Regions from separate parts of the Sporosarcina sp. Y352 genome, predicted to be linked through region 1. Evidence: riboswitches for the same ligand, from Rfam matches in the RefSeq annotation. Region 1 holds a riboswitch; each other region holds the start of a gene.
What was found. Region 1 has a riboswitch for S-adenosylmethionine ahead of mtnK (S-methyl-5-thioribose kinase). Riboswitches for the same ligand answer to the same signal wherever they lie in the genome.
Positions count from the first base shown of each region.

Region 1 (2,205 bases):
GTTGTCTTTCTCCCTCAATGTATCCACCCATGGACCGGCGGCGTTCACTATTGTTTTTGCACGTATTTCACTAGTTTTGCCATTTAATTGGTCAACTACGGATACGCCTGTAACTTTTCCTTCATTATAAATAAAATCGGTCACTTTTGTATAATTGTGTACAGTAGCGCCTTGACTGACAGCTTCTTTGATCACTTCAATCGTCAGTCTCGCATCATCCGATCGGTATTCGACGAAACGGCCAGCCCCAAGTAACCCTTCAGCCCTAAGTTTAGGTTCCGCATGCAACGCTCTTTCTCTGGTCAACATGCTTTTTCGTTCTTCTTTTTTCACGTCCGCCAAGAAATCATAGACGCGTAAACCGATAGAGGTACTGAATTTACCCATTGATCCGTCCTTATAAATCGGCAAAAGCAGCCACTCGGGCTTCGTCACATGGGGTCCATTTTCATAGACAACCGCCCGTTCCTTGCCTGTTTCCGCAACGATCTTCACTTCAAGGTTTTTCAGGTATCGCAAGCCGCCATGAATCATTTTTGTAGAACGGCTGGACGTCCCAGCAGCAAAATCCTGCATTTCCACAAGCACTGTTTTCATGCCGCGACTCGCAGCATCCAAGGCAATTCCGGCCCCCGTAATGCCGCCCCCGATGATTAATACATCAAATTCTTCCGCTTGTAATGTTGAAAGTACTTCACTTTTATGTAACTCATTAAATTGTTCAGTCATTTTAGTTAAAGCCTCCACATATTTTATTCGTTCATTAATTATACTACAATTTAGATAACTGAATCTCTTGATTTACAAAACGTTTAGAAAATAGCAATATATAGTCAGTGTTTTAACTATTTGGTGGGTTTCAATTAAATAGACAATGGGTAAAAGTCATGCTATAATTTCATATAACATTGTGAGAATCTAATGGTAATTAAAAATAATAAATATACTCTTATCAGGAGCAGGCGGAGGGAAAAGCCCGATGAAGCCCGGCAACCGACTCAATTGAGCACGGTGCTAATTCTTACAGCATTTATGCTGAAAGATAAGAAGTTGTGTGAAAAACCTCTTCTTAACTGAAGGGGTTTTTTTATCATCATAGACGATGCAGAAGGAGGATAAAACATGAATATATCAAGTAGTCAACAGGAACTGGCAACCTATGCATTCTTAGAATTAGATGAAATTGTGATGTATGTTAAAAAGCGTGGCTTCTTTAGTGAACAAGAAGAAGTTGTTGTGACGGAAGTAAGTGATGGGAAGATCAATCATGTTTATCGATTAACGGGGGAACAGAAGAGCTTGATACTCAAGCAGGCTGTACCTTACGCGAGGATTGTAGGAGAGTCAATGCCTATCCCAATCGACCGGGTCGTTCTCGAAGCGAAAGTATTACAGGAATACGATAACATCATTCCCGGTTCTGTTCCGAAAGTGCATCTTTTGGATGAAATCATGGCAATTGTTGTGATGGAAGACATGCATCCGATGGAAATGGGACGCACGGCTTTGAATAATGGGACGGAATCTACCGTATTTGCGAAAGACATAGGCGTATTCAGTGCGAAGACCACTTTTTATACGTCCGATTTCTACCTGGATCCAAAACTAAAGAAAGAGTTGAATGCCTCTTTTACAAATCCGGCTATGCGGGAAATGACGGAAGAGCTCTCTTTCGATTGTCCATACAATTTGCATGACAGCAATTTCTTTGAAGAAGGCTTGAAAAATGATGTGTTATTTCTAAGTCAAGACCACCAGTTAAAGCTAGAAGTGGCGAAATTAAAACATAAGTTTATGACGAAAGCGGATGCGCTCATCCATAGTGATTTACATAGTGGTGCCATTTTTATGGGTGAAGACAAAACAGTTGTATTCGATACCGAGTTTGCTTGTTTTGGACCGTTCGGATTTGACATGGGGCATTTTATCGCAAGCTTGTTGTTAAATGGAATCGGACATCCTGAATTTCAAACGAAGCGCTATGAACAAGCGCGGGAAGCTTGGTATGCGTACGCCGATACATTCGCTCAAGTTTGGAGAGAAGAATCCAATGAACCATATACACAACTCGACGGCTTCCTGACGCATGTAATGGATGAGAACTTTACCGATATGCTAGGGTATGCAGGCTGCGAATTGGTCCGCCGCTCTATTGGTATTGCACAAATTGACGATTTAAATTATGAAGAAGATGAAGAAAAACGT
Region 1 is NZ_JBXCJE010000009.1:66,648-68,852, forward strand. Features, by position in the region: gene AC1TO6_RS14960 (glycerol-3-phosphate dehydrogenase/oxidase) at 1-729, opposite strand, end outside; SAM riboswitch class I at 947-1,049, shown strand; gene mtnK (S-methyl-5-thioribose kinase) at 1,123-2,205, shown strand, end outside.

Region 2 (2,205 bases), on a different contig from region 1:
CTAACGGCAGTCCAATAACCAGCGCGATGACAAGAGAAATACCTATCATATAAAGCGTCTCACCAAATGCTTTCGTAATATCAGGCATTAACTCCATAACATGTTGAATATCAATTCCCATATTCAATAACCTCCACTTGGGCAGCCCGCGATGACATATAGGCAATGGCCTTTTCTATTTCGTCATCTTCCCCTTTAAGTTCCATTAAAAAAGTACCTAGAGGCATTTCTTGAATATATTCAATCGAGCCATGAAGGAAATTACCTTGTACCCTAAATTGCTGGACCATATCTGAGATAATTCCCTCGCCCGCCACATCCCCTTTAAACATAACTTTAACGAGTTGTCCCGTACACCTACTCAATATTGCTGATGGAACATCAAACGATACGACACTACTGATAAACTCCTTGGTTAATGTTTCTTGAGGGTTTGAAAAGATATCATATACTTGTCCTTCTTCAATCACTTTGCCATTTTGCATAATCGCCATTCGATCGCAAATTTCCTTCACTACATTCATCTCATGCGTAATTAGAACAATTGTAATACGCAATTCCTTATTGATTTTTTTCAAAAGCCGTAAGATTGATAGTGTTGTATTCGGATCGAGTGCGGAAGTTGCTTCATCACAAAGCAAAACGGATGGGTTATTCGCGAGCGCACGAGCAATGCCCACTCTCTGCTTTTGGCCACCACTTAACTGTGCAGGATAGACGTCACGCTTATCAGAAAGGCCGACCATTTCAAGCAACTCTGTCACCCGTGTATTTATTTTATCGGGAGATGTTTTTGCAGCTCGTAATGCAAATGCAATATTTTCAAATACAGTCTTTTGGCTGATTAAATAAAAGTGCTGAAAAATCATTCCGATTTTCAAACGCGCCAGACGAAGTTTATTTCCTTTTAGATTCATCAGATTTAAACCGTCGACTAAAATCGTTCCACTCGTTGGTTTCTCCAATAAGTTGAGGCATCTGATAAGTGAGCTTTTCCCTGCGCCCGAGTAACCGACGATTCCGAAAATCTCTCCTGTGTTTATGTCTAACGACACATTATCAACGCCGGTAACAACTCTCTCTTTTGTTGTATATACTTTCGACACGTTTTGTATTTGTATCATATAAATCTCCTCTTTCTTTAAATGGAAGTATGAAATCTCTGGATGCCTGACCATATAAAAATGCTTCTTTCATAATAAGAAAGAAGCACCGAAAAAGGTTTCAGCTCATCTTTCAGAATGAAGTTCACTCTGTAGGAGTTAGCACCTTCCTTGCTTTACACAAGGGGTTGCTGGACGTCATAGGGCCTATCCCTCAGTCTCTCTTGATAAGTACCATTATATTATTGTTTTGATGATATACCATTAATAGTAGTCATTTCTAATTAATTTGTCAACCTATCATCATGCTATCCTTTTCGGAAGTATTGTCAATTAAGTTGCATTCCATGTATACTAACCTTAAAATAATAGTTTTTTACTATATAGAAAACGGGGTTATTAAATGGCACTATCAAATCGATTAAAAAACTTACCGCCGCACTTTTTCGCATCACTTGTAAGAAATGTTGAAGAAGCTCTTTCGGAAGGTCGAGACGTTATTAACTTGGGGCGTGGTAACCCCGACCAACCTACTCCACCTCACATTGTAAAAGCACTTCAAGAAGCGGTTGAAGATCCAGCAACACACGGGTACTCCCCGTTCAGAGGAACGCCCGAATTAAAACAGGCGGTTGCCGACTTTTATAAGCGAGAATACGATGTTCAAATTGACCCGACAACAGAAGTCGCAATTCTATTTGGTACAAAACCCGGCTTGGTTGAGTTACCGCTTGCCATAATGAACGAAGGTGAATTACTTTTGCTTCCGGATCCTGGATATCCCGATTATTTATCAAGTGTAAGCTTGGCAAACATTAAATATGATTTAATGCCATTGGTAGCCGAGAATGATTTTTTACCTGATTATAATGCCTTAACGGAAGAACAAAAAAAACAAGCAAAATTAATGTATCTGAACTACCCGAACAATCCAACCAGCGCAACTGCCAATATACCTTTCTTCGAAGAAACGGTTGCATTGGCAAAAGCCAATGATATTGCCATCCTTCACGACTTCGCTTACGGTGGAATCGGTTTTGACGGCGTTAAGCCTGTCAGTTTCCTACAGGCGGAAGGCGCAAAAGACGTTGGCATTGAAACG
Region 2 is NZ_JBXCJE010000001.1:349,028-351,232, forward strand. Features, by position in the region: gene AC1TO6_RS01815 (methionine ABC transporter permease) at 1-121, opposite strand, end outside; gene AC1TO6_RS01820 (methionine ABC transporter ATP-binding protein) at 111-1,124, opposite strand; SAM riboswitch class I at 1,227-1,337, opposite strand; gene AC1TO6_RS01825 (aminotransferase class I/II-fold pyridoxal phosphate-dependent enzyme) at 1,507-2,205, shown strand, end outside.
Region 2: it holds a riboswitch for S-adenosylmethionine, as region 1 does, so the genes downstream of both, AC1TO6_RS01820 (methionine ABC transporter ATP-binding protein) here and mtnK (S-methyl-5-thioribose kinase) in region 1, are expected to answer to the same signal.

Region 3 (2,205 bases), on a different contig from region 1:
GATGTTTTCTTTTTAAAAACTGTAGAAACCTGTTTCTCGCTACGGTTTTTCATCCGACGGAAGTTCTCGATATGTTTCCAAATTGCGATGCCGAATAATAATACTGCCGCTATAATGGGCCCGTATCCTTCTGCCCAAACTGCCATCGCGATGAGCGTCACGTACAGCATCAGCACGCCAAACACGAGAAAGTCTGTTACTAGCGCCACGATGACAAATAATGCAAAACCAACGAGTCCAACCTTCCAGTCGATGGCGAGCAGCACGCCAATAATCGTGGCGGTTCCTTTGCCGCCGTTGAACTTCATATAAAACGGGAAGTTGTGCCCAATCACGGTTGCAGTACCCGCGAGGAATAATAGTAAAGCTACAATTTCTCCTGGAAGTCCTGCATTCTCTGCAAAATATCTCACAAATAGGACAGCTACTGCACCTTTACCGATATCGATTGCAGCAACCAGTGCGCCGAATTTTTTCCCGAGAACGATTGTGGCATTCGAAGCACCGGCATTTTTCACCCCGGTTTCTTTTAGGTTAACGCCCGAAATTATCTGTGCGACAACCGATCCATGTAAGCAACCGATGGCATATCCCGAAACTAGTACACTTGTAATCCATAACCACATAACCATTCCTCCAAAACATTGGTAAATTAATTGTAACATTAGAGGTAAACGCAAGGTTCAGAAAAATTATTTAATAATCTCTTGACTTTGTCTCGCGCTATCTACTATACTATGTCACAAGATGGAAAACTGAATGATACAAACTCTTATCAAGAGCGGCGGAGGGAATAGGCCCTGCGATGCCCGGCAACCGACAAGCGACCAGCTTGTAAAGGTGCTACTTCCTACAGATCGGTTCGATGGATCTGAAAGATAAGGGGAGGAAAAAGCGAAAGCGTAACCCTCTTCTTAAGCGAAGGGGGTTATTTTTTATTTCCAAAATACCCCCAGCGCCTCCGCGGATCACAATCAATTCCATCTAAAAAACTTTGGAGGTAATGACTTTGACAAAACTTAAACCCGAAACACTTCTTCTACATGGTGGACAAAAACCCGATCCTGTAACAGGTTCTCGTGCAGTTCCAATTCATAGAACTTCATCATTCGTATTTCGTGATACAGAACATGCTCAAAAATTGTTTGGACTGCAAGAAGCAGGCAACATCTATACGCGTATTACAAATCCAACCGTTGCTGTTTTTGAAGAACGTATTGCACTTCTTGAAGGAGGAACGGCGGCAGTTGCGTTATCTTCAGGAATGGCGGCTATTGCATTTTCAATCTTAAATGTCGCAGGCGCAGGTGATGAAATTGTCGCGGCAAGCAATTTATATGGTGGTACGTATAATCTATTTGCTAATACGCTTCCGCGTTACGGCATCAATGTAAAATTTGTCGATGTAACGGATCCTGAAAACTTCCGCGCAGCGATTACAGATAAAACAAAAGCTTTATTTGCAGAAACAATTGGTAATCCAAGTTTACATGTGCTTGATATTGAAGCGGTTGCGGACATTGCACATGAAAACGGTCTACCACTTCTTATAGACAGTACGTTTGCATCTCCATACGGTTCAAATCCAATCGAATTTGGTGCAGATGTCGTGATCCACTCTGCAACGAAATGGATTGGCGGACATGGTACAACAATCGGTGGAGTTGCTGTTGATGCGGGTACGTTTGATTGGACACAAGGACGGTTCCCAGGCTTTACTGAGCCGGATGAATCTTACCATGGCCTTCGTTATGGAATTGACACTGCAGGCGCGGCGTTTGCCACTAAGCTACGTGTTCAATTGTTGCGAGACTTTGGGCCTTGCTTGGATCCGGATAGTGCCTTTAACTTCTTACAAGGACTTGAAACACTGCATCTGCGTGTGACAAGACATAATGAGAATGCTATCAAAGTGGCAGAATTCTTGAAACAGCATCCATCTGTTGAATGGGTAACGTATACTGGGAACGAAGATCACCCATCATATGACCTTGCGAAAAAGTATTTGAAAAACGGCTTCGGCTCCATTATCGTTTTCGGCATCAAAGGCGGGCGTGAGGCTGGTCGAAACGTAATTGACAACGTTAAAATCTGGTCGCACGTAGCTAACGTTGGCGATGCAAAATCCTTGATCATCCATCCTGCATCAACGACGCACCAGCAGCTTGGCCCTGAAGATTTGAAAAAATCAGGCGTTACCGAGGA
Region 3 is NZ_JBXCJE010000004.1:322,356-324,560, reverse strand. Features, by position in the region: gene AC1TO6_RS09155 (glycerol-3-phosphate acyltransferase) at 1-626, opposite strand, end outside; SAM riboswitch class I at 770-885, shown strand; gene AC1TO6_RS09150 (O-acetylhomoserine aminocarboxypropyltransferase/cysteine synthase family protein) at 1,010-2,205, shown strand, end outside.
Region 3: it holds a riboswitch for S-adenosylmethionine, as region 1 does, so the genes downstream of both, AC1TO6_RS09150 (O-acetylhomoserine aminocarboxypropyltransferase/cysteine synthase family protein) here and mtnK (S-methyl-5-thioribose kinase) in region 1, are expected to answer to the same signal.

Region 4 (2,205 bases), on a different contig from region 1:
TACCTGCTGGACGAAGGTCAAAGAGTTCACGTGTCAGTTCCACGAGTTTACTCTCCTCAACGGTACCTGTTCCGAATGTATCAATGGAAATCGATACAGGTTGAGCTACACCGATTGCATAAGCCAACTGGACTTCACAGCGGTCTGCAAGTTCTGCTGCAACGATGTTTTTTGCAACATAACGAGCCGCGTATGAAGCTGAGCGGTCCACTTTTGTAGGATCTTTCCCCGAAAATGCCCCACCGCCATGACGTGCATAACCGCCATACGTATCAACAATGATTTTACGACCAGTCAGACCCGCATCTCCTTGAGGTCCACCTATTACAAATCGGCCAGTCGGATTGATGTAGTACTTTGTTTCTTCATCAATTAGATTAGTTGGTACAACTGGATTAATAACGAATTCCTTAATATCACTTTGAATCTGCTCAAGTGTCACTTCAGGATGATGTTGTGCTGAAATAACAATCGTATCAATTCTAACCGGTATATTATTTTCATCATACTCTACAGTCACTTGCGTTTTCCCATCCGGTCTTAGGTACGAAAGTGTTTCATCTTTACGTACTTGTGCAAGTTTAAAGGATAGTTTATGGGCTAAGCTGATTGGTAATGGCATCAGTTCTGGTGTCTCATTACAAGCATAACCAAACATCAAACCTTGGTCGCCTGCTCCAATATCTTCAAGTTCGTCATCCGTCATTAATCCTTCACGCGCTTCAAGTGCTTGGTCAACACCCGCAGCAATATCGGCTGATTGTTCATCGATCGCAGTGAGAACTGCAGACGTTTCCCAATCAAATCCGTATTTCGCTCGAACGTAACCAATTCCTTTAACAGTTTCGCGCACAACTTTTGGAATATCGACATATGTAGTCGTCGTGATTTCACCTGCTACGAGTACCAGTCCTGTAGTGATTGTCGTTTCACATGCTACGCGTGCATTTGGATCTTCCTCCAAAATAGCATCAAGGATAGCATCTGAAATTTGGTCGCACATTTTGTCTGGATGTCCTTCAGTTACCGATTCTGAAGTAAACAGTCGGCGGTTAGTCATGTCTTTTCCTCCTTATATCCTACGAGATTGATACGGTACTCATATGTCCCATGTAGAGTCCTCCCGGATTCAGGAAAGACTACAAGCCACTGCGAGCTCTATACACGAGGATAAAGGGCTAAACAAATTAAAAAGCCCTTCGCTCACGTACTAATACATGAGGAAAGGCATGATTTTAAAAGCACCTTTCACTCTTATCATACAAGGACTGTGCCTTGCTACAGGTTTGGCACCTTTGCGCAGACAAATAAGTCATTGCAGGTTGCCGGGTTTCATTGGGCCTGACCCCTCCACCAGCTCGGGATAAGAGTATCCGTTCAACTATATATGCTACGAAAAAACTTGTTCCCTGTCAAATTTCTTTGCCGATTTTACATCTAATTGCTTGAGATTTTGATTAATATAGATTATTATTCTTAATGTGTTATACTATTTAAGAAATGTGATGACATGACACCCAATTATATGGGACTATGAGTAAAGGACGGTACATAATTATGATTACAGCAAAGATTAGCGACGATCTAAATAACCTTCTTTCCGGTGAAAATATAAAAATTCAACTTTCAGTACCACAACTTGTTGAAAAAGCGATATCACGTGGAGAAGCTCAACTGACTTCCGATGGAGCAGTCACGGCTCAAACAGGGAAGTATACAGGTCGTTCCCCTAAAGATAAATATATTGTCGAGGAAGCGTCCTCCAAAGACAAAATCGATTGGGGCAGCGTAAACCGTCCGATTTCATCTGATGTATTTGACTCATTATATAATAAAATGCTTACACACTTAAAAGTTAAAGACGAACTGTTCGTCTTCAAAGGATTCGCTGGTGCAGATCCAGCTTCACGTCTATCCATTCAAGTCGTGAATGAATTTGCTTGGCATAACCTATTCGTCCATCAATTGTTTATTCGCCCGACTGAAGTAGAGCTCTCGAAACACGAAGCGCAATTTACTATCATTTCAGCTCCTTCTTTTAAAGCGGATCCTGCAGTTGACGGTACGAATTCCGAGACGTTCATTATTGTGTCTATGGAAAAACGCATCGTTCTCATTGGTGGTACTGAATATGCTGGTGAAATGAAAAAAGCAATCTTCTCTGTCATGAACTACTTCCTACCTGAGAATGGCATCATGCCGATG
Region 4 is NZ_JBXCJE010000001.1:545,515-547,719, forward strand. Features, by position in the region: gene metK (methionine adenosyltransferase) at 1-1,060, opposite strand, end outside; SAM riboswitch class I at 1,252-1,370, opposite strand; gene pckA (phosphoenolpyruvate carboxykinase (ATP)) at 1,558-2,205, shown strand, end outside.
Region 4: it holds a riboswitch for S-adenosylmethionine, as region 1 does, so the genes downstream of both, metK (methionine adenosyltransferase) here and mtnK (S-methyl-5-thioribose kinase) in region 1, are expected to answer to the same signal.